Regions from separate parts of the Pseudomonas sp. LFM046 genome, predicted to be linked through region 2. Evidence: predicted binding sites of a transcription regulator. Region 2 holds the regulator's gene; each other region holds the start of a gene.
What was found. Region 2 encodes FliA, which starts transcription of late flagellar genes. Its sites were predicted from a motif close to CTAAAGTTTNNNNNNNNNNNGCCGNTAA; they were not measured.
Positions count from the first base shown of each region.

Region 1 (7,055 bases), 1.5 Mb from region 2:
GCTTGGAAGCGCCACCACTCCTGGACCTTCGGCCTCTCGGTCATTGGTCTCAACCTGGCCCTGGTTTCCATCCTGCCGGCCCTCAAGGTCACCCCGCTGGCGGTCACCCCGCTGATGATGGTGGACAACTTCGGCTGCTACTACATGGCCCTCGTCCTGGCGGCCACCCTCGCCTGCGTGACCCTGACTCACGCTTACCTGGGTGGTGAGTCCGGCAAGGGCTATCCGGGCAACCGCGAAGAGATGTACCTGCTGATCCTCCTCGCCGCCGCCGGCGGTCTGGTGCTGGTTACCGCGCAGCACTTGGCCGGCCTGTTCATCGGCCTGGAACTGCTGTCGGTGCCGGTCTACGGCCTGGTGGCGTACGCCTTCTTCAACAAGCGCTCCCTGGAAGCCGGCATCAAATACATGGTGCTGTCCGCCGCGGGCTCCGCCTTCCTGCTGTTCGGTATGGCGCTGCTCTACGCCGATGCCGGCAGCATGAGCTTCACTGAACTGGGCAGCCGTCTGGCCGCCGCCGGTAGCCCGGGCGTGCTGTCCCAACTGGGCATCGGCATGATGCTGATCGGCCTGGCGTTCAAGCTGTCCCTGGTGCCGTTCCACCTCTGGACCCCGGACGTGTACGAAGGCGCCCCGGCGCCGGTGGCCGCCTTCCTGGCCACTGCCAGCAAGGTCGCCGTGTTCGCCGTGCTGCTGCGTCTGTACCAGCTCTCCCCGGCCACTGCCGGCGGCTGGATGAACGACCTGCTGACCGTGATCGCCATCGCCTCCATCCTGTTCGGCAACCTGCTGGCACTGGTGCAGAACAACCTCAAGCGTCTGCTCGGCTACTCCTCCATCGCCCACTTCGGCTACCTGCTGGTGGCACTGATCGCGAGCAAGGGCCTGGCCGTGGAGGCCATCGGCGTCTACCTGGCCACCTACGTGCTGACCAGCCTCGGCGCCTTCGGTGTGGTGACCCTGATGTCCACCCCCTACAGCGGCCGTGACTGCGACGCCCTGTACGAGTACCGCGGCCTGTTCTGGCGCCGTCCGTACCTGACCGCCGTACTCACCGTGATGATGCTGTCCCTGGCCGGCATCCCGCTGACCGCTGGCTTCATCGGCAAGTTCTTCGTGATCGCTGCCGGTGTGCAGTCCGGCCTCTGGTGGTTGCTGGGCGCCATGGTCCTGGGTAGCGCCATCGGCGTGTTCTACTACCTGCGCGTCATGGTCACCCTGTTCCTGGTGGAGCCGAACCTGCGCCGCCACGACGCCGACATGCACTGGGCCCAGCGCGCCGGCGGCATCATGCTGCTGTTCGTTGCCCTGCTGGCCTTCGTCCTCGGTGTCTACCCGCAGCCGCTGCTGGACCTGGTCCAGCACTCCGGCCTGGTGGCCCTGGCCAACTAAGGCGAAGCCCGAGAAACAAGAAACCCGGCCAAGTGCCGGGTTTTTTGTGGGCGTCATTTCCACCAGCGGGTGCCAAGTAGGTTGGCGCTGAGCGAAGCCCAACAAGGCGACGCTTGCGTCGCCCAAGGCCTCGCAGGCTCGGCACCAACCTAGGTCGAAGACGTGCCTTACCGCCGGCCAGGGCTCGCGCGGCTCAGAGCACCATCGCCGCCACCCAGCCAAACGCCAGCAACGGCAGGTTGTAGTGCAGGAAGGTGGGCACCACGGTGTCCCAGATGTGGTTGTGCTGGCCGTCCACGTTGAGGCCGGCGGTCGGGCCCAGCGTGGAGTCGGACGCTGGTGAACCGGCATCGCCAAGGGCACCAGCGGTGCCGACGATGCTGACGATGGCCAGCGGGCTGAAGTCCAGTTGCACGCAAAGCGGCACGAAGATGGCCGCGATGATGGGCACGGTGGAGAAGGATGAGCCGATGCCCATGGTCACCAGCAGGCCCACCAGCAGCATCAACAGGGCGCCGAGTGCCTTGCTGTGGCCGATCCATCCCGCTGAGGCGTCCACCAGCGTGGCCACCTGGCCGGTCTCGCGCATCACCTCGGCGAATCCCGAGGCGGCGATCATGATGAAGCCGATCATGGCCATCATCTTCATGCCTTCGGTAAAGAGGTCATCCGCCTCCTTCCAGCGCACCACGCCCGATAGCGAAAAGATCACGAAGCCCAGCAGCGCGCCGATGATCATCGAGTCCAGCCACAACTGCATCGCAAAGGCCACCAGGATCGCGACGCCTGCTACACCGAGGCTCAATGGGTTGTAGGCGATGCTCACCTGCTCCGCCTGAGCGATCCGTTCCAGGTCATAAACACGCTTGCGACGGTAGCTGACGAACACCGCGATCAGCAGCCCCGCCACCATTCCCATTGCCGGTATCAACATGGCTTCGGTGACACTCACGCCGGTAACGTCGACGCCACTTTTCACCACATTCGCCAGCAGGATTTCGTTCAGGAAGATGTTGCCGAAGCCCACCGGCAGGAACATGTACGGGGTGATCAGGCCGAAGGTAATCACGCAAGCGATCAGTCGGCGGTCGATGGCCAGGCGCGTCAGCACATACAGAAGAGGCGGCACCAGCAGCGGGATGAACGCGATGTGGATCGGCAGGATGTTCTGCGAGGAAATGGCCACGCACAGCAGCAACGCCACCAGCAGCCATTTCAGGAAACCACCGCCATTGGCCTCCTGCCGGCCCACCAGGGCCAGGGCCTTGTCCGCCAGCGCGTGAGCCAGGCCGGAGCGCGCAATGGCCACGGCGAAAGCCCCGAGCAGCGCGTAGGACAGCGCCACGGTCGCCCCACCGCCAAGCCCCTTGTTGAAGGCCGCCAGCGAGCCCTCGATACCCAGGCCGCCGACCATTCCACCCACCACGGCGCCAATGATCAGCGCCACCACCACATGCACTCGGCACAGGCTGAGAATCAGCATGATCCCCACCGCCGCCACAACCGCATTCATTGCCTCTCCTCAGGGTTCCAGACCACGCCAGCCGCGGCTTTTCCGCGAAAAAAAGCGCGCACTCTGCCGAAACCGACCCCCTCTGTCAAAAGCGTTCAGAATATTGGGCGGATTGTGCACAATTCTTGCCTGCAAATTGCGCCCTCGTGCATTTCGCACGGCTATTCGTGGTCCTCGCGTCAAGGAATTGCCGCCCGCGCCGACAACGAATGAAGTACCGACGAGAGAGAAGGAAGCCCCAATGCCGTTCAATCGCCTGTCCATCCAGTGGAAGATCACCCTGCTGGCCGGCCTCTGCCTGTTGGCCATCGTGACCCTGCTGATCGGATCGTCCCTGTATCAGGCCAAGCGCAGTGCCGAGTTGGTGAAAGCCGACAGCAGCCAGATGCTCGACCAGAGCGCGCGCCTGCGCCTGCAAGCCCGGGCGGAGCTGCAGGCCATCCGCATCCAGCGCTACTTCATGGACAACTACCAGTACGGCAAGGGCTTCTCCCGTCAGGTCCTGTTCCTCAAGGAACAGGCGGAAAAACGCTTCCTCGATGCCTTCGACCTGCGCGAGGACTTGACCCGCCAGGTCCGCACCAGCCTGGAAGCCAACCCGGAAATCCTGGGCCTCTACCTGGTCTTCGAGCCCAACGCCCTGGACGGCAAGGACGAACTCTTCGCCGGCCAGGCGGAACTGGGCAGCAACGACAAGGGCCGTTTCTCCCTCTATTGGTCGCAACCCTCCCCCGGCAAGCTGGAATCCGAATCCATGACCGAATCGCTGCTGGCCGACAGCAGCATCGGCCCCAGCGGCGCCCCCTACAACGCGTGGTACACCTGCCCGATGAAGACCGGCCAGGCCTGCGTACTGGACCCGTACTTCGACACTGTCGGCGGCAAGAAGACCCTGATGACCAGCATCGCCTTCCCGCTGCAACTCAACGGCAAGGCCGTGGGTGTCATGGGTCTGGATATCAGCCTGGAACGCCTGCAGCAGCTCAGCATGTCCGGTAACCGCGAGCTGTACGACGGCAATGGCCACGTCAGCATTCTCAGCCCCGCCGGCCTGCTCGCCGGCCACAGCCGCGACGCCGGCCTGCTCAGCGCCAAGCTGGACAAAGCCTTCGGCGAGGACGCCGGGGAACTGTCCGCCAACCTCCAGGCCGGCAAGGCAGCGGAAATGGACCACAACGGCATGCTGCGGGTCATGGAGCCCTTCAAGCCGATTCCCACTGCGGCGCCCTGGAGCGTGCTGCTGGAAGTCCCCGAGAAGGTGCTGCTCGCCCCAGCCCTGGAACTGGACGCCAAGCTTGACCAGCAGAACCACACCGCAAACTTTGTTGGCCTGCTGATCGGCCTTGCCGCCGCCATCGCCGGCCTGCTGCTGGTGTGGCTCACCGCCCGCGGCGTGACCCGGCCGATCCAGGGCGTCGCCGCCATGCTCCGCGACATCGCCAGCGGCGAGGGCGACCTCACCCGCCGCCTCGACTACGCCCGTCAGGACGAACTGGGCGAGCTGGCCGGCTGGTTCAACCGCTTCCTCGACAAGCTCCAGCCGATCATCGCCGACGTCAAACGTTCGGTGCAGGACGCCCGCAGCACCGCCGACCAGTCCGCCGCCATCGCCAGCCAGACCAGCGCCGGCATGCAGCAGCAGTACCGCGAAGTCGACCAGGTGGCCACCGCCTCCCACGAGATGAGCGCCACCGCCCAGGACGTCGCGCGCAGCGCCGCGCAGGCCGCCGACGCCGCCCGGGGCGCCGACCAGGCGACCCGCGAGGGCCTCGGCGTGATCGGCCGCACCACCAGCGCCATCGAGCAACTGGCCAGCGAGATGAACGTCGCCATGGAGGAGGTGCAGGCCCTGGCCAGCAGCAGCGAGCAGATCGGCTCGGTGCTCGAGGTGATCCGCGCCATCGCCGAGCAGACCAACCTGCTGGCGCTCAACGCCGCCATCGAGGCGGCCCGCGCCGGCGAGGCCGGGCGCGGTTTCGCCGTGGTCGCCGACGAGGTGCGCAACCTGGCCAAGCGCACCCAGGACTCGGTGGAGGAGATCCGCCAGGTGATCGAAGGCCTGCAGCACGGCACCCGCGAGGTGGTCGGCTCGATGCACAGCAGCCACCGCCAGGCCCAGGGCAGCGTCGCGCAGGTCGAGCAGGCGGTGGCGGCCTTGCAGCGCATCGGCGACGCGGTGACCGTGATCACCGACATGAACCTGCAGATCGCCAGCGCCGCCGAGGAGCAGAGCGCGGTGGCCGAGGAGATCAACCGCAACGTCGCGGCGATCCGCGACGTCACCGAATCCCTCTCCGGCCAGGCCGAGGAATCGGCGCAGGTCAGCCAGGCGCTGAACCGCCTGGCCAACCACCAGCAGGGGCTGATGCAGCAGTTCCGCGCCTGAGCCGCGGAACGGCAGGGGAATCGCCTGGCTCCTCGCCCAGACGTAGGGTGGATGTCGCTTTTTACATCCACCTTCGTCGCCCGGCCCAGCGCCGATGGTGGGTCGGTGAAGCGTGACCCACCCTACGCCTGTAGGGACCTCCGACTGCCCTCTCCCCCAACCCCTCTCCCGCACGCGGGCGAGGGGTGACTCGCGCCGGCGCCTCCGTGCCATCCGGCTGACGGGGGCATGGCTCTTCGTAGGATGGGTAGAGCGGAGCGAAACCCACCGGCGGAGGTGATGGGGATCGCACCCTCTGCTGAGCAGCACGCAGTCCTGCCCTGCCCCCTGGCGCCATCCGTGTCTCACTCTGGCGCCTTCTCCCTTGCCGACACGCAATCGGCCAGCTAGCCTCCCCCGCGGTCTGAACAAGGAACCCCTAGATGCTGAACATCGTCCTGATCGCCGGCTCCAGCCGCGCCAACAGCCAGTCGGGCAAGGTTGCCCGCTTCATCCGCCAGCGCCTGATCGACCTCGACAAGGTCAGTCCCAGCTCCTGCAGCATCATCGACCTCGGCCAGGGCCCGCTGCCCCTGTGGCCGGCCGAAGACACCGGCCCCTGGTCCGGCTACCAGCAGCAATTGCGTGATGCCGACGCCGTGGTGGTGATCGCCCCCGAGTGGAATGGCATGGCCTGCCCGGCCATCAAGAACTTCTTCATCTACGCCAGCAAGGCCGAACTGGCCCACAAGCCAGGGCTGCTGGTGGGGGTGTCCTCCGGTATCGGCGGCGGCTACCCGATCAGCGAGCTGCGCGCGTCCAGCTACAAGAACTGCCGCCTCTGCTACCTGCCGGAGCACCTGATCATTCGTGGTGTGGAGAAAGTGCTGAACGACGCCGACGCCGTGGGTGAAGACGACCAGCGCATCCGTGCCCGCATGGATTATGACCTGGACATCCTCGCCCGCTACGCCGAAGCCCTGAAGCCGGTGCGCGCTGCCATCGACATGAGCAACCCGGCCTTTACCAACGGCATGTAACCCCCGCCAGGAGCGAACGCCTTCGGGTTCGCTCCTACCCCACCGCCCCTACAGCAACTGATGCTTGTGCAGCAGCCGGTAGAAGGTCGGCCGTGACACCCCCAGCACCTTGGCCGCATGGCTGAGGTTGCTGCTGTAATGGGCCAGCGCATCGCAGAGCGCCTGGTACTCAGCCCGCCGCTTGTAGTCCTCCAGCGTGCCCAGCAGGGCACCGTCCACCGGCGCGCTCTGTAGCCCCAGGTCATCCGCCTCGATCTGCCCGCTCTCCGCCAGGGCGTAGCCGCGCCTTACCCGGCCGGCCAACTCCCGTACATTGCCGGGCCAGCGGTGACGCGCCATCGCCGCCAGGGCTTCCTCGCTGAAATGCGTGGGCCGGCGCCCGGCTTCCAGGCTGTAGAGATCGGCGAAATAGCCCGCCAGCAGCGCGATATCACCCTGGCGTTTGCGCAGCGGCATGATGGACAGCCGGTTCTGCTCCAGCCAATGGAGCAACCCGGGATGGATGCGCTCCTGTTCCACCAACTCGCCCATCTCTTCCCGCGTCGACGCCAGCACCCGCACGTCCAGCGGCACCACCTCCCCATCTGCATGGCGCAGTGATCGGGATCGCAGGCAGGTCAGCAACCGTTCCTGCTGGGCGAGGGGTAATTCGTGAATGGCATCGAGGAATAACGTGCCGCCACTGGCCGTAGCCAGCTTGCCCTGATGGCCGAACAGCAGGTTCACGGTTTCCGGCTCAGGCAGC
Region 1 is NZ_JYKO02000001.1:2,480,633-2,487,687, reverse strand. It holds gene nuoN (NADH-quinone oxidoreductase subunit NuoN) at 1-1,392, shown strand, start outside; gene TQ98_RS11495 (Na+/H+ antiporter NhaC family protein) at 1,586-2,905, opposite strand; gene TQ98_RS11490 (methyl-accepting chemotaxis protein) at 3,147-5,291, shown strand; gene TQ98_RS11485 (NAD(P)H-dependent oxidoreductase) at 5,714-6,310, shown strand; gene TQ98_RS11480 (sigma-54 dependent transcriptional regulator) at 6,359-7,055, opposite strand, start outside.
Region 1: a site for FliA is predicted at 3,084-3,111, ahead of TQ98_RS11490 (methyl-accepting chemotaxis protein). Genes of this name have one in related genera too.

Region 2 (7,055 bases):
TGGATTCCGGTTCGGCACCGTCCACCAACAACTGGAGGCCCTTGCGGGAATAGGGATCGGGCTCGCTGTCGGCCACCGGCTCCAGGCCCAGCAGGCCTTCCTTGCGCGCCGTCATGCTCCAGTTCACCACCCGGGTGATGCCACCGGCGAGGTCCACCTGGGGCGGGAAGAGAATCCAGCGGATGATGCCCAGCGCACGTTTGAAAATGCTCATGGGCGTCTGCAGGAACGCGGCGCCAAGGGTACCGCCCAGGACGATGAGTGCCGCCGGCCCGTTGAGCAGGGCCGCGGCATGGCCGCCTTCGAGGTAATTGCCGCCGATGATGGCGACGAAGGCCAGGATTACCCCGATGAGGCTCAGTACATCCATTACCGGGAAGTCTCCATTACATGCACGCCTCGACCAGGTGCCGGCCGATATCGTCCAGGCCGTAGACGGCGTCGGCCAGGTTGGCCTTCACCACCGCCATGGGCATGCCGTAGATCACACAGCTGGCCTCGTCCTGGGCCCAGACCTGGCTGCCACCCTGCTTGAGCAGACGCGCGCCTTCGCGGCCGTCGGCCCCCATGCCGGTCAGCACCACCGCCAGGACCTTGTCAGTGTAGGCCTTGGCTGCGGAGCCGAAGGTGATATCGACGCAGGGCTTGTAGTTGAGCCGCTCGTCGCCCGGCAGGATGCGCACCACACCACGACCGTCCACCATCATCTGCTTGCCGCCAGGGGCCAGCAGCGCCAGGCCGGGGCGCAGCACGTCGCCGTCCTCGGCTTCCTTTACGGAAATCCGGCACAGCTTGTCCAGGCGCTCGGCGAAGGCCTTGGTGAAGGCCGCCGGCATGTGCTGGATCAGCACCAGCGGCGCCGGGAAATTGGCCGGCAATTGGGTGAGCACGCGCTGCAGGGCCACCGGCCCACCGGTGGAGGTGCCAATGGCCACCAACCGGTAGGCTTTACGCTTTGGGGCTGCAGACGGAGCCGGGGCCGCCGGGGTCGGATGACTCGGCTGTGCCGGCGCGGGGAACGGGCGTGCCGGAGCGCTGGCGGCAGCCGCCGGCGCCGGATGCGGCGTGGCGCTGAAGCTGCTGTAGCGGCGGTTACTGCGGGCAATGCTGTGGACCTTCTCGCACAGCAGCTGCTTGACCTTCTCGGGGGTGCGCGAGATGTCCTCGAAGTTCTTCGGCAGGAAGTCCACGGCACCGGCGTCCAGGGCATCGAGAGTGACACGGGCGCCTTCGTGGGTCAGCGAGGAAAACATCATGACCGGGGTCGGGCAGCGCTGCATGATGTGCCGCACCGCGGTGATGCCGTCCATCATCGGCATCTCGTAGTCCATGGTGATGACGTCGGGCTTGAGCGCCAGCGCCTGGTCGATGGCCTCGCGGCCATTGGTGGCGGTACCCACCACCTGGATATTGGGGTCGGAAGAAAGGATTTCCGAGACACGGCGGCGGAAGAACCCGGAGTCATCCACCACCAGAACCTTGACTGCCATATATAAAAAAGCTCCTAGCGGGCGGCCTTTGCTGGCCGCCCCAGATCAGCCGCGGCGCGCGTAGTGCTTGAGCATGCTGGGTACGTCGAGGATCAGCGCGATACGGCCGTCACCGGTGATGGTGGCGCCAGACATGCCCGGCGTGCCTTGCAGCATCTTGCCGAGCGGCTTGATCACCACCTCTTCCTGGCCCACCAGTTGATCGACCACGAAGCCGATGCGCTGGGTGCCCACGGAGAGGATCACCACGTGGCCTTCGCCCTGCTCTTCCACCGCCGCGTCGCGGACCAGCCAGCGCTTGAGGTAGAACAGCGGCAGCGCCTTGTCGCGGACGATCACCACTTCCTGGCCGTCCACCACGTTGGTGCGGGACAGGTCGAGGTGGAAGATTTCGTTGACGTTCACCAGCGGGAAGGCGAAGGCCTGGTTGGCCAGCATCACCATCAGGGTCGGCATGATCGCCAGGGTCAGCGGGACCTTGATGACGATCTTCGAGCCCGAACCCTTCTGCGAGAACACGTTCACCGTGCCATTGAGCTGGGAGATCTTGGTCTTCACCACGTCCATGCCGACACCACGGCCGGACACGTCGGAAATCTCGGTCTTGGTGGAGAAGCCCGGGGCGAAGATCAGGTTGTAGCATTCCAGCTCGGTCAGGCGCTCGGCGGCGTCCTTGTCCAGCAGGCCCTTCTCCACCGCCTTGGCACGAAGCACGGCTGCGTCCATGCCCTTGCCATCGTCGGTGATCATCAGAAGGATATGGTCGCCTTCCTGCTCGGCGGAGAGCACCACCCGGCCGGTACGCGGTTTGCCGGCGGCTTCGCGTTCCTCGGGGGACTCGATGCCGTGGTCGACGGCATTGCGCACCAGGTGCACCAGCGGGTCGGCCAGGGCCTCGACCAGGTTCTTGTCCAGGTCGGTGTCCTCGCCCACCAGCTCGAGGTTGATTTCTTTCTTCAGGTTGCGCGCCAGGTCGCGGACCAGGCGCGGGAAGCGGCCGAAGACCTTCTTGATCGGCTGCATCCGGGTCTTCATCACGGCGGTCTGCAGGTCGGCGGTGACCACGTCGAGGTTGGACACGGCCTTGGCCATGGACTCGTCGCCGCTGTTGGCCCCCAGGCGCACCAGGCGGTTACGCACCAGCACCAGCTCGCCAACCATGTTCATGATCTCGTCCAGGCGCGCGGTATCCACACGTACGGTGGTTTCCGCCTCGCTCACGGCAGCCGGGCCAGCCGCGCCATTGCTGGCGGCAGGCGCGGCGGCCTTGGGAGCCGGCTCGGCCCTGGGTGCGGGCTTGGGCACAGGCGCAGGCGCCACAGCGGCTGCCGGACGGCTCGCAGCCGGAGCCGGAGCAGCCGCGGGCTCCTCGCCGGCACCGTTGAACTTGCCCTTGCCGTGCAGTTGGTCGAGGAGCGCTTCGAATTCGTCGTCGGTGATGTTGTCGCCACCCCCGGCTGCGGCTGGTGCGGGCGCTGGGGCAGCGGAGGCGACGGGCGCGGGGACAACGGCTTCCGAGGCACCGTTGAACTTGCCCTTGCCATGGAGTTGGTCGAGCAGGTCCTCGAACTCGTCGTCGGTGATCTCGTCACCGGCACCGGCAGTGGCCACGGCAGAGGCGGCGGCATGCGCGGCGACGGCCGTTTCCGGCTCGGTGGCGCCGGCGAACTTGCCCTTGCCGTGCAATTGGTCGAGGAGCGCTTCGAACTCGTCGTCGGTGATTTCGTCGGCCTCGGTGGCAACGGGCTCAGCCGCCAGGCTGGCGCTGTCACCCAAGGCGTCGAGCAATTGCTCGAACTCGCTGTCGGTGATGTCGGCGGACGCTTCGATGGGAGCAGGCGCTTTGACGACCGGCGCCGGCGCGGCCGGAGCGACGGGCGCCGCTTCGACGCCTGCCGGTTCGGCAAGGCGCGACAAGGCGGCGAGCAATTCAGGCGTGGCGGGCGTCGGTTCGCTGCGCTCGCGCACTTCGCTGAACATCTCGTTGACCGTGTCCAGGGCCTGCAGGACCACGTCCATCAACTCGGCATCCACGCGGCGCTCGCCCTTGCGCAGGATGTCGAAGACGTTCTCGGCGATGTGGCAGCACTCCACCAGCGCATTCAGCTGGAGGAAGCCGGCACCACCCTTGACGGTATGGAAACCACGGAAGATCGCATTGAGCAGGTCCATGTCGTCCGGGCGGCTTTCCAGCTCGACCAGCTGCTCGGACAATTGCTCCAAAATCTCGCCGGCCTCTACCAGGAAGTCCTGGAGGATTTCTTCATCGGCGTCGAAGCTCATAAGCGGGGCGCTCCCTAGAACCCAAGGCTGGATAGCAGATCGTCGACGTCGTCCTGTCCGGACACCACGTCTTCCCGTATATCGGCATGGATCTGCGGACCTTCACCCCTGGAAGGATTTTTTTGTTGTTCCAGCTCGGCGCGCAGCGCGTCGTGGTCGTGCTCGATGCCGGCGTAACGGTCTACCTGGCTGGCCATCATCACCAGCTTGACCAGGTTGCTCTCCACCTCGGTCACCAGTTGGGTCACGCGCTTGATGACCTGGCCGGTGAGGTCCTGGTAGTCCTGGGCCAGCAGGATGTCGTTGAGCTTGCTGGACAGAGCATCGGTGTCGCGTTGACTGCGAGCAAGGAATTGTTCGATACGGCGAGCCAGGTCGCGGAAGCCGTCCGCGCCGATTTCCCGACGCATGAAGCGCCCCCACTCCTCACCCAGCTGCTGGGCCTCGTCACTCAGGCCGTTGAGCAGCGGCGCGCTCTCTTCCACCAGGTCCATGGTGCGGTTGGCGGCCTTCTCGGTCATGTGCACCACGTAGGACAGGCGATCAGTCGCGTCGGCGATCTGCGACATTTCCTGGGCATGGGGCAGGTGCGGGTCGATCTGGAAATTGACGATGGCGTTGTGCAGTTCGCGGGTGAGCTTGCCCACTTCCTGGTACAGACCACGATCACGGACGTGATTGAGTTCGTGGATAAGTTGCACGGCGTCGGTGAAATTGCCCTTCTCCAGGCTTTCCACCAATTCCCGCGCACGGACTTTCAGGGTCGACTCGAAGTCGCCCAACAGGGATTCATTCTGGTCCATGGTGCCCTCGCGGCCGGTGTCAGCCGTTGACGCGCTCGAAGATCTTCTCGATTTTTTCTTTCAGGACCTGAGCGGTGAAAGGCTTGACCACATAGCCGTTCACGCCGGCCTGGGCCGCCTCGATGATCTGGTCGCGTTTGGCTTCGGCAGTCACCATCAGGACCGGCAGGTGCTTCAGGCGCTCGTCGGCGCGGACGGCACGCAGCAGGTCGATGCCGGTCATCCCGGGCATGTTCCAGTCGGTCACGAGGAAATCGAAGTTGCCGCTGTGCAGCATTGGCAGGGCCGTGGTGCCGTCGTCGGCTTCGGCGGTATTGGTGAAACCCAAGTCGCGCAAGAGGTTCTTGATGATGCGTCTCATCGTCGAGAAGTCGTCAACGATGAGGATTTTCATGTTCTTGTCCAAGTCAACCTCCGTACAGTCCCAAACGCCCCTCTTGCCGGGTGCGCCGTTCTAATCTGAAAGCGGTGTGCCGTTCAGCGCGCGCGCCATTCGCCGAGCCGCGCGCGCAAACGTGCCGCGCACTGGCTATGCAACTGGCTGACCCGCGATTCGCTGACCCCCAGCACTTCACCGATTTCCTTCAAGTTCAGTTCTTCGTCGTAATACAGCGCCAGCACCAGGCGCTCACGCTCCGGCAGGTTCGCGATGGCATCGGCCAGCGCGGCCTGGAAGCGGTTTTCTTCCAGATCTTGGGAAGGTGAGATTTGGGTGACACCGGCGTCCTCGTGCACGCCGCCATGCTCCCCTTCCTGCAACAGGTCGTCGAAGCTGAACAGGCGGCTGCCCAAGGTGTCGCTCAGGATGCCGTAGTAGTCTTCGAGACTCAATTCAAGTTCGGCAGCAACTTCCTGATCTTTAGCGTCACGTCCCGTTCGCGCTTCGATTGCACGAATCGCGTCGCTCACCATGCGGGTATTGCGGTGCACCGAGCGCGGCGCCCAATCGCCCTTGCGGACCTCGTCCAGCATGGCTCCGCGAATGCGGATGCCCGCGTAGGTTTCGAAGCTGGCGCCCTTGCTGCCGTCGTATTTCTTCGAGGCTTCGAGCAAGCCGATCATCCCGGACTGCATCAGGTCTTCCACCTGTACGCTGGCCGGCAGGCGCGCAAGCAGGTGATAAGCGATGCGCTTGACCAGCGGGGCATACCGCTCGATCAGCTCATGTTGCGAATCCCTTCCTTGTGCCTTGCCGTACATACGCAGTCCAGTAGCGGGTGTCATACAGGCGATTCCGCGGAGGGCTGTCTGACCAGCCGCTCGACGAAGAACTCCAGGTGGCCCCGCGGATTGGCCGGCAGCGGCCAGCTGTCGACCTTCTGCGCGATGGCCTTGAAGGCCAGCGAGCATTTCGAGCGCGGGAAGGCTTCATAGACCGCGCGCTGCTTCTGCACGGCCTTGCGGACCGACTCGTCGTAGGGGACAGCGCCAACGTACTGCAGCGCGACGTCCAGGAAACGGTCGGTGACCTTGGTCAGCTTGGCGAAGAGGTTGCGACCTTCCTGCGGGCTGTGGGCCATGTTGGCCAGCACGCGGAAGCGGTTCATGCCGTAGTCGCGGTTGAGCAGTTTGATCAGCGCGTAGGCGTCGGTGATGGAGGTGGGCTCATCGCAGACCACCACGATCACTTCCTGAGCCGCGCGGACGAAGCTGACCACGGAGTCGCCGATGCCGGCGGCGGTGTCGATCACCAGCACGTCGAGGTTGTCGCTGATTTCACTGAATGCCTGGATCAGGCCAGCGTGCTGCATGGGCGACAGCTGGACCATGCTCTGGGTGCCGGAGGCGGCCGGGACGATGCGAATGCCCCCCGGTCCCTGCAACAGCACGTCGCGCAGGTCGCACTCGCCATTGATCACGTCGGCCAGGGTGCGTTTGGCGGTCAGGCCGAGGAGAACGTCGACGTTGGCCAGACCGAGGTCCGCGTCCAACAACATGACGCGGCGGCCGAGATCGGCCAGGGCCAGCGAAAGGTTCACCGACACGTTGGTCTTGCCGACGCCACCCTTGCCGCCGGTCACCGCGATCACCTGTACGGGATGCATACTACCCATTTCAAATACCTTGCCTTAGGTCGACTGGGCCATTTGGCTGTCTAGCACCACCCACTCCGGGGCGGTTGTCAATTCTTCAACCGGCGCGCCGCGCCGGATTCTGGTAGAGCCCGGCGAACAGGTCGGCCATGGCTTCCTCGCTCGGGTCTTCCGGTGCCTGGAGGCTGACCGCACGACTCACGAGCTGGTGGCTGCGGGGAACCTGCAGATCATCCGGGATTCGCGGCCCATCGGCCAGATAGGCTACCGGGAGATGCTGGCCGATAGCCAGCCCCAGAACTTCACCCAGGCTGACCGCTTCGTCCGCCTTGGTGATGATGCAACCGGCCAGACCGCAACGCTTGTAGCTGTGGTAGGCCGCCTTGAGCACCTGGCTCTGACTGGTGGCGGCCATGACCAGGTAATTCTTCGCATTTATCGCCCGG
Region 2 is NZ_JYKO02000001.1:4,008,230-4,015,284, forward strand. It holds gene TQ98_RS18535 (flagellar motor protein) at 1-370, opposite strand, end outside; gene TQ98_RS18540 (chemotaxis response regulator protein-glutamate methylesterase) at 387-1,490, opposite strand; gene TQ98_RS18545 (chemotaxis protein CheA) at 1,536-3,773, opposite strand; gene TQ98_RS18550 (protein phosphatase CheZ) at 3,788-4,576, opposite strand; gene TQ98_RS18555 (chemotaxis response regulator CheY) at 4,596-4,970, opposite strand; gene fliA (RNA polymerase sigma factor FliA) at 5,054-5,800, opposite strand; gene fleN (flagellar synthesis regulator FleN) at 5,797-6,630, opposite strand; gene flhF (flagellar biosynthesis protein FlhF) at 6,707-7,055, opposite strand, start outside.

Region 3 (7,055 bases), 1.3 Mb from region 2:
ACCACCACCGCGCGCCTGTTCCACTTCCCCGGTGGCGGCGAGCTGATCGACTCCCCCGGCATCCGCGAATTCGGCCTGGGGCATGTCAGCCGCGACGACGTAGAGGCCGGCTTCATCGAGTTCAACGAACTGATCGGCACCTGCCGTTTCCGCGACTGCAAGCACGACCGCGAACCGGGCTGCGCCCTGCTCAAGGCCCTGGAAGACGGCCGCGTCCACCCACAGCGCATGGCCAGCTACCGGCACATCCTCGCCAGCCTGCCGCAGGACGAGTACTGAGCCCCACGCCCGCAAACGAAAAGGCCACGCATTGCGTGGCCTTTTTCATTGGACGCTGGAATCACTGCCCCTTGGGCTCGTCCATCTTCAGCACGCCGTTTTCGAAGATATTCAGCTTCTCCCGCAACTCCCGCGGTTGCACGGGCGAAGCCGGTCCGTCCGCAGGGGCCTGCGGTACCGCACCCGCCGGTGCCTGGGGCTGGGGCTGGGGCGCTTGCGGTTCGTTGGGCTTCTCGCCTTCTTCGCCCTGCACGCCCTCGATGGCCCGCTGGGCCTTCTTGGTCAGGACGATGATGTCGATTCGGCGGTTGACCGGGTTCAAGGGGTCCTTGCGATCGAACAAGGCTGACGATGCATAACCCACCACCCGCGCCACCTGCCCTTCCGGGTATCCACCGGCGATCAAGGTGCGGCGGGCGGCGTTGGCGCGACCGGCGGACAGCTCCCAGTTGCCGAAGTCGCCATCACCTGCGAATGGCTTGGCGTCGGTGTGACCGCTGATGCTGATCTTGTTCGGTACGGCTTTGATGGTCTCGGCGAGGATCAGCAGGATGTCCTCGAAATAGGGCTGCAGACGCGCGCTGCCGAGGTCGAACATGGGCCGGTTGGCAGCATCCATGATCTGGATACGCAGGCCGTCCTGGGTGATCTCGAAGAGGATCTGGTCCTTGAACTTGCGCAGTTCGGGGTTCTCTTCGACCTTGTTCTGCAGCTCTTGCAACAGCAGTTCCAGGCGCTCGCGCTCGATCTGCTCGGCCAGGGTTTCCACCTGGTTGGCATCCACCTTCTCGGTGTTCTGCGAATCCACGGTCGACTCCTGGGCGTCGGGGGCGTCCTTCAATTCGGGATTGAGGGTACGGTCAGGCGCTGGCGTCGGTGTGCCGCCCAGATCGATGACGTAGGGGCTGGCGCTCTCGGTGAAGCCGATGGGGTCCTTGAAGTAGCCGGAAATGGCTTTCTTCTGCTCCGGGGTGGCCGAAGACATCAGCCAGAGCACCAGGAAGAACGCCATCATCGCAGTGGCGAAGTCGGCGAACGCGATTTTCCACGCACCGCCGTGGTGACCGGCGGCGTAGCGTTTGACGCGCTTGACGATGATCGGCTGGTTGTTCTCCATGGCTCAGCCTTCAGCTGCCGCGTACGGCCTGCTCCAGCTCGCTGAAGCTCGGGCGATGCGCTGGGAACAGCGTCTTGCGGCCGAACTCCACCGCCAGGGACGGCGGCATGCCGGAAGCCGAGGCCACCAGGCAGGCCTTGATCGCCTCGAACACGTTCAGTTCTTCACGAGCATCGTGTTCCAGGGACACCGCCAGCGGACCGAAGAAGCCGTAGGCCGCGAGAATACCGAGGAAAGTACCCACCAGCGCTGCACCCACGTGCTGGCCGAGGGCAGCCTGCTCGGCTTCGCCCAGCATGGCCATGGTCACCACGATACCGAGCACCGCGGCGACGATACCGAAGCCCGGCAGGCCGTCAGCGATACGGTTGACCGCGTGGGCCGGGTGTTCCAGCTCTTCCTTCATGCTGGCCAGTTCCATGTCGAACAGGCCTTCGAGCTCGTGGGGCGCCATGTTGCCGGAGGACATGATGCGCAGGTAATCGCAGATGTAGGCGGTCATCCGCTCATCCTTGAGGATGCCCGGATACTTGCTGAAGATCGGGCTGGCGGCGGCGTCCTCGATGTCGGCCTCGATGGCCATCATCCCTTCACGGCGACTCTTGTTGAGGATTTCGTAGAGCAGGCGCAGCACTTCCAGGTAGAAACCGTGGGTGAAGCGCGTGCCGAACATCTTCAGCGCCTTCTTGAACACGGTCATGGTCGTGCTGCCGGGGTTGGCCTGCAGGAAGGCCCCGAGCGCGGCGCCGCCGATGATCATCACCTCGAAGGGCTGGATCAGCGCGGCAATCTTGCCGTGGGACAGGATGTACCCACCCAGCACGCTGGCGAATACGACGATGATGCCGAGAATTTTGGCCATAGGAGGAAGCTTGAAGACTCAGTAGAAAGGGTTATAAGAATCTGCCCCTTCTAATTATCGGAAATTTCGCGCCAGACTATAGCCTGTTCCGGCGAAAAGCCAGATTGGCGGCCCTACCATGTCTACCGCAAAGCCCTTGCCCCGCAGCCTTGAAGGCTGGATCAAGCACCTCGACAGCGTGCGCCTGCCGGTTCCCACCGCAGCCCATGAGAAGGTCCGCCGCGCCCTCGGTGACAGCCGCCGCTCCCTGCGCGATATCGCCGACCTGACCCAGGAAAGCCCGGCCCTTGCCCTCAGTCTGCTGCGCGAAGCCAATGCCGCCGGCAACCTGCTGAGCAGTCCGGCGGAAAGCCTGGAGGTCGCCCTTACCCGCCTGGGCCTCAAGCGCGCGGAGGTGCTGCTCAATCGCCTGCCCGCCGTCGCGGAGGAAGAGATTCCACAATCCCTGCGCCAGTTGCAGCTGATCGGCCAGCATGCCGCCCAGCAGGCCAATGGCTTGTTCGCCTTCCGACTGGCGCGCCTCTGGCAGGAAATCCACTGGTGCAGCCTGCTGTTCCTTTCGCCCCTCTGGCCGCTGCTGGCCAGCCACCCGGAGCTGTTCGACAGCTGGGAAAAGCGCGTACTGGGCGAAGGCGAAGCCGCCGCCAAGGTCGAGCGTGAACTGCTGGGCCTGCCGCTGCTGCGACTCTGCCAGGCCCTGGCCGAGCACTGGAAACTGCCGGACTGGATCATCCAGGGCTATCGCCTGTTGAGCGACGACCGCCGGCTGCTCGTGGAAGCCCTGCACATCGCCCGCGACAACGAACACCCCCTGCACCAGCAGCAACAATTGGACGCCAACCCAACGCTCAGTCGCTGGCTGACCCAGCCGGGCAACACCGTCCTACTGGCCAACGGCCTGGCAGTCTCCGCCCACGTCGGCTGGGGCGGTGGGCACAGCCTGCGCTGGCAGCGCCTCACGGGTCTGTTCATGAAGATGCCACTGGACGAGCTGCAGCAACTGGTGCACCAGCAGGCCGCACAGAGCGGGCGCAACCATGCCCGAGACGACCTCTGGCACCCCGCCCAGGCGCTGCTCTGGCCCTGGAACCAGCATCGCCTGCGCCGCGAGCCCGTGGCCGCGCCGGTTCCCACCGCCAGCGCCCTGGAAGACTGGCGCCGCCACTGCGGCGAGCTGATCCGCGACCCCAGCCCCTTTACCAACGTGGTGCAGCTTTCCGCCTGCACCCGCGATGCCCTGCAAAGCGGTGGCATGAGCCGGGTTCTGGTGATGCTGGCCGACCGCAACCACAGCCGCCTGCTCGCCCAGCAACAGGCCGGCCTGTCCAAGGAAGCCAACGGCCTGCAACTGGACCCGGGACAGAGCCAGGTGCTGCGGCGCCTGCTCGCCCAGCCCGGCCAGCTGCGCCTGGGCCCGGATAACCTGGTGCAGTTCTCGGCCCTGCTGCCGGGGCAGCTGAAAATCCTGTTCCCGGGGGACCACCTGCTGCTGCGCTCCCTCGCGGTGAACGGCCGGGTCGCCATGCTGGTGGTGGCAGATCAGGGCGGCGCGCCCTTTGCCGATTTCAGCCTGCGCGCCTTCGCCAAGACCGCCCAGTGCATCGAGCGGGCCCTCGCCAGCTTCGCCAGACGCGGTCGCTAAAGGCTACAATCCGCCACTTTTCCATTCATGGAGGCTTCCATGTCCGCCTTTTCCAACCTGCCGTTGGTAATCGAGCCCTCCGACCTGGCGCCCCTGCTGGGTGCCGGCGAGCTGATCCTGGTCGACCTCACCAGCGCCGCCCGCTACGCCGCTGGCCATATTCCGGGCGCCCGCTTCGTCGACCCGAAACGCACCCAGCTCGGCCAACCGCCAGCGCCGGGTTTGCTGCCGGCCAAAGCCGACCTGGAAGCCTTGTTCGGCGAACTCGGCCATCGCGCCGACGCCACCTATGTGGTCTATGACGACGAAGGCGGCGGCTGGGCCGGACGTTTCATCTGGCTGCTGGACGTGATCGGTCACCACCGTTACCACTACGTGAATGGTGGCCTACACGCCTGGCTGGCTGAAGGCCGGGAAACCTCGGAGACGGTGTCCACCCCGGTGGGTGGCCCGATCCCCCTGACCCTGCACGACGAACCCACTGCCACCCGCGAATACATCCAGAGCCGCCTCGGCGCCGCCGACCTGGCCATCTGGGACGCCCGCGGCCCTGGCGAATACAACGGCACCAAGGTGCTGGCGGCCAAGGGCGGGCACATCCCCGGTGCGGTCAATTTCGAGTGGACCGCCGGCATGGACCCCGCACGCGCCCTGCGCATCCGCACCGACATGGCCGAAATCCTCCAGTCCCTGGGCATCACCCCGGACAAGGAAATCGTCACCCACTGCCAGACCCACCACCGCTCCGGCTTCACCTATCTGGTGGCCAAGGCCCTGGGCTACCCGCGGGTCAAGGGCTATGCCGGCTCCTGGTCGGAGTGGGGCAATCACCCGGATACCCCTGTGGAGGCCTGAGCCTCCGGTCAACAAGGAACACCCATGAAAGAACGCCTTTTCATCATCAGCCAGTACCTGCTGCCGCATCACCTGCTGTCGCGTCTGGCCGGTTGCATCGCCGAGTGCCGCATCCGCTGGTTCAAGAACGCCTTCACCAGCTGGTTCGCCAAGCGTTACCAGGTCGACATGAGTGAAGCGCTGGTGGAAGACGTGACCGCCTACGAGCACTTCAACGCCTTCTTCACCCGCGCCCTGAAACCCGGTGCGCGCCCGCTGGACGAAACGCCCGGCGCCATTCTCTGCCCGGCCGACGGCGCCATCAGCCAGATCGGCCCGATCGAGCACGGCCGCTGCTTCCAGGCCAAGGGCCACAGTTTCAGCGTGCTGGAGCTACTGGGCGGCGACGCCGAGCGTGCCGCGGCCTTCATGGGCGGCGAGTTCGCCACCGTCTACCTGTCACCCAAGGACTACCACCGGGTGCACGCACCGCTCGCCGGAACCCTGCGGGAAATGGTCTACGTTCCCGGCCGCCTGTTCTCGGTCAACCAGAGCACCGCGGAGAACGTCCCCGAACTGTTCGCCCGCAACGAGCGGGTGGTCTGCCTCTTCGACACCGAGCGCGGTCCCATGGCCGTGGTCCTGGTTGGCGCGATGATCGTCGCCTCCGTCGAAACCGTCTGGGCCGGCCTGGTCACCCCGCCGAAGCGCGAGCTGAAGACCTTCAGCTACGACGAAGCGGCACGCGCGCCCATCCAACTGGCAAAGGGCGACGAAATCGGTCGCTTCAAGCTCGGCTCCACCGCCATCGTGCTGTTCGGACCGGACCAGGTGCGCTGGGCCGAAAGCGCCTGGCCCGGCAGCCAGGTGCGCATGGGCCAGCTGCTGGCCCTGCCCAAGGGCGCCTGACGGCAATTCCCTCCGGCCGAACCACAACGTTCGGCCGGAGTCGGATCCAAAAGGGACACCCCGCACAGCGGGACTGCCAACGCCTCTACAGCCCTGCAATGGATGGGCTGCCACTGTGCCCGGATGCTGCTAGAGTGCTGAAATTCCCACCCGCAGAACACACGAGACATCGGAGTACCCGATCCGGATGGACAACCAGAGCCCTCACCTGCTGTTGCGCGTTCCCACGCCGAGCAAGCAGAGCTTGTCCTTCTGCGACGGCACGCCTCGCGACCTGAAACACTGGATCGCCAGCCTGCCGAAGGCCAACCTCGGCGAAACCGCACGCCAGCTCTACCAAGCCCTGGCGGAGTTGAACCAGTTGGCCACCCCCAGCGAGAACCGCCTGCAGCTCCTGGAACTGATGCGCCCGGAAGTCCATTTCGTGTGCCAGCACCTTGAGCGGCACTTCCTCGGCCAGTCCATCGTTCTGGATGAACGTCCGCGCAAGGTCGCCAATCTCTGCCAGGCCCTGCAGAACCACCTGGCCATCGGCTACAAACTGATCATCGTGCAGGAGTCGCCGCTCCCCAGCCGCGATCGCGCCCAGATGCTCACGGTCGCCCTGCAGCGAGCGCTGCACAGCCTGAACGGTCCGCTGATCCGCTCCAACCAGCTCTACTGCCCCATACCCGAGGGCCTCTGGCTGGAAATGCACCAGATCTACCAACTGGCCCGCAGCCGCCAGCTCCATCGCGCCGCCGTGCGCGACCCGCTGGCCCGCCATGCCCAGGACGTAAGCGCCGAACAGTCCTACCTGGTGGCCCTCCTGCTGGGTTGCGCCCGCTGCAACCAGATGCGCCAGAACGGCATCGCCCGGCTGGCGGAAGCGCTTGAGCCCTGGAGCAACCTGGTCCAACTGCAGTCGGCCGAATTGCCGTCCAGCGTCTTCGCCGTGGCACCGCAGTCGGACGGCCCACCGCGCTACAAGTCGTTGTTCAATGAAGTCGATCCCCGCACGCTGCTCGGACTCAACCCCCTGCCGCTGGTGGATGCGATCAAGGAATACCTGCTGCTGCCGGCGGAACAACGCGGCCAGGCACGCCTGCCGATGCCCGAAGGCGTGACCATCGACTTGCTGCAGCACCTGAGCTCGGCCTGGGGCGACATTTCCGAACGAACCTTCCAGCGCACCCCCGGCCAGGGCAGCCTGACCCTGTGCATCGGCATGAGCGCGCTGCACTTCTTCCTCGCCGGTAGCCGTCCCTTCGGCGATGTCCTCAAGCGGCCCAAGGGACTCGGCCATGCGGTGTTCGATCCCCTCAGCCGGCGCCCCGCCAGGGATGTCTGGGCCGATGCCTTCGACGCCCAGCCCAACAAGGGCTGGCAGCCCATGGTGCCGATGGAGGAGATCGAGTACACCAAGCCCGTCT
Region 3 is NZ_JYKO02000001.1:5,275,480-5,282,534, forward strand. It holds gene rsgA (small ribosomal subunit biogenesis GTPase RsgA) at 1-279, shown strand, start outside; gene motB (flagellar motor protein MotB) at 341-1,396, opposite strand; gene motA (flagellar motor stator protein MotA) at 1,407-2,258, opposite strand; gene TQ98_RS24315 (HDOD domain-containing protein) at 2,377-3,900, shown strand; gene rhdA (thiosulfate sulfurtransferase) at 3,940-4,755, shown strand; gene asd (archaetidylserine decarboxylase) at 4,780-5,643, shown strand; gene TQ98_RS24330 (hypothetical protein) at 5,831-7,055, shown strand, end outside.
Region 3: a site for FliA is predicted at 2,313-2,340, ahead of motA (flagellar motor stator protein MotA). Genes of this name have one in related genera too.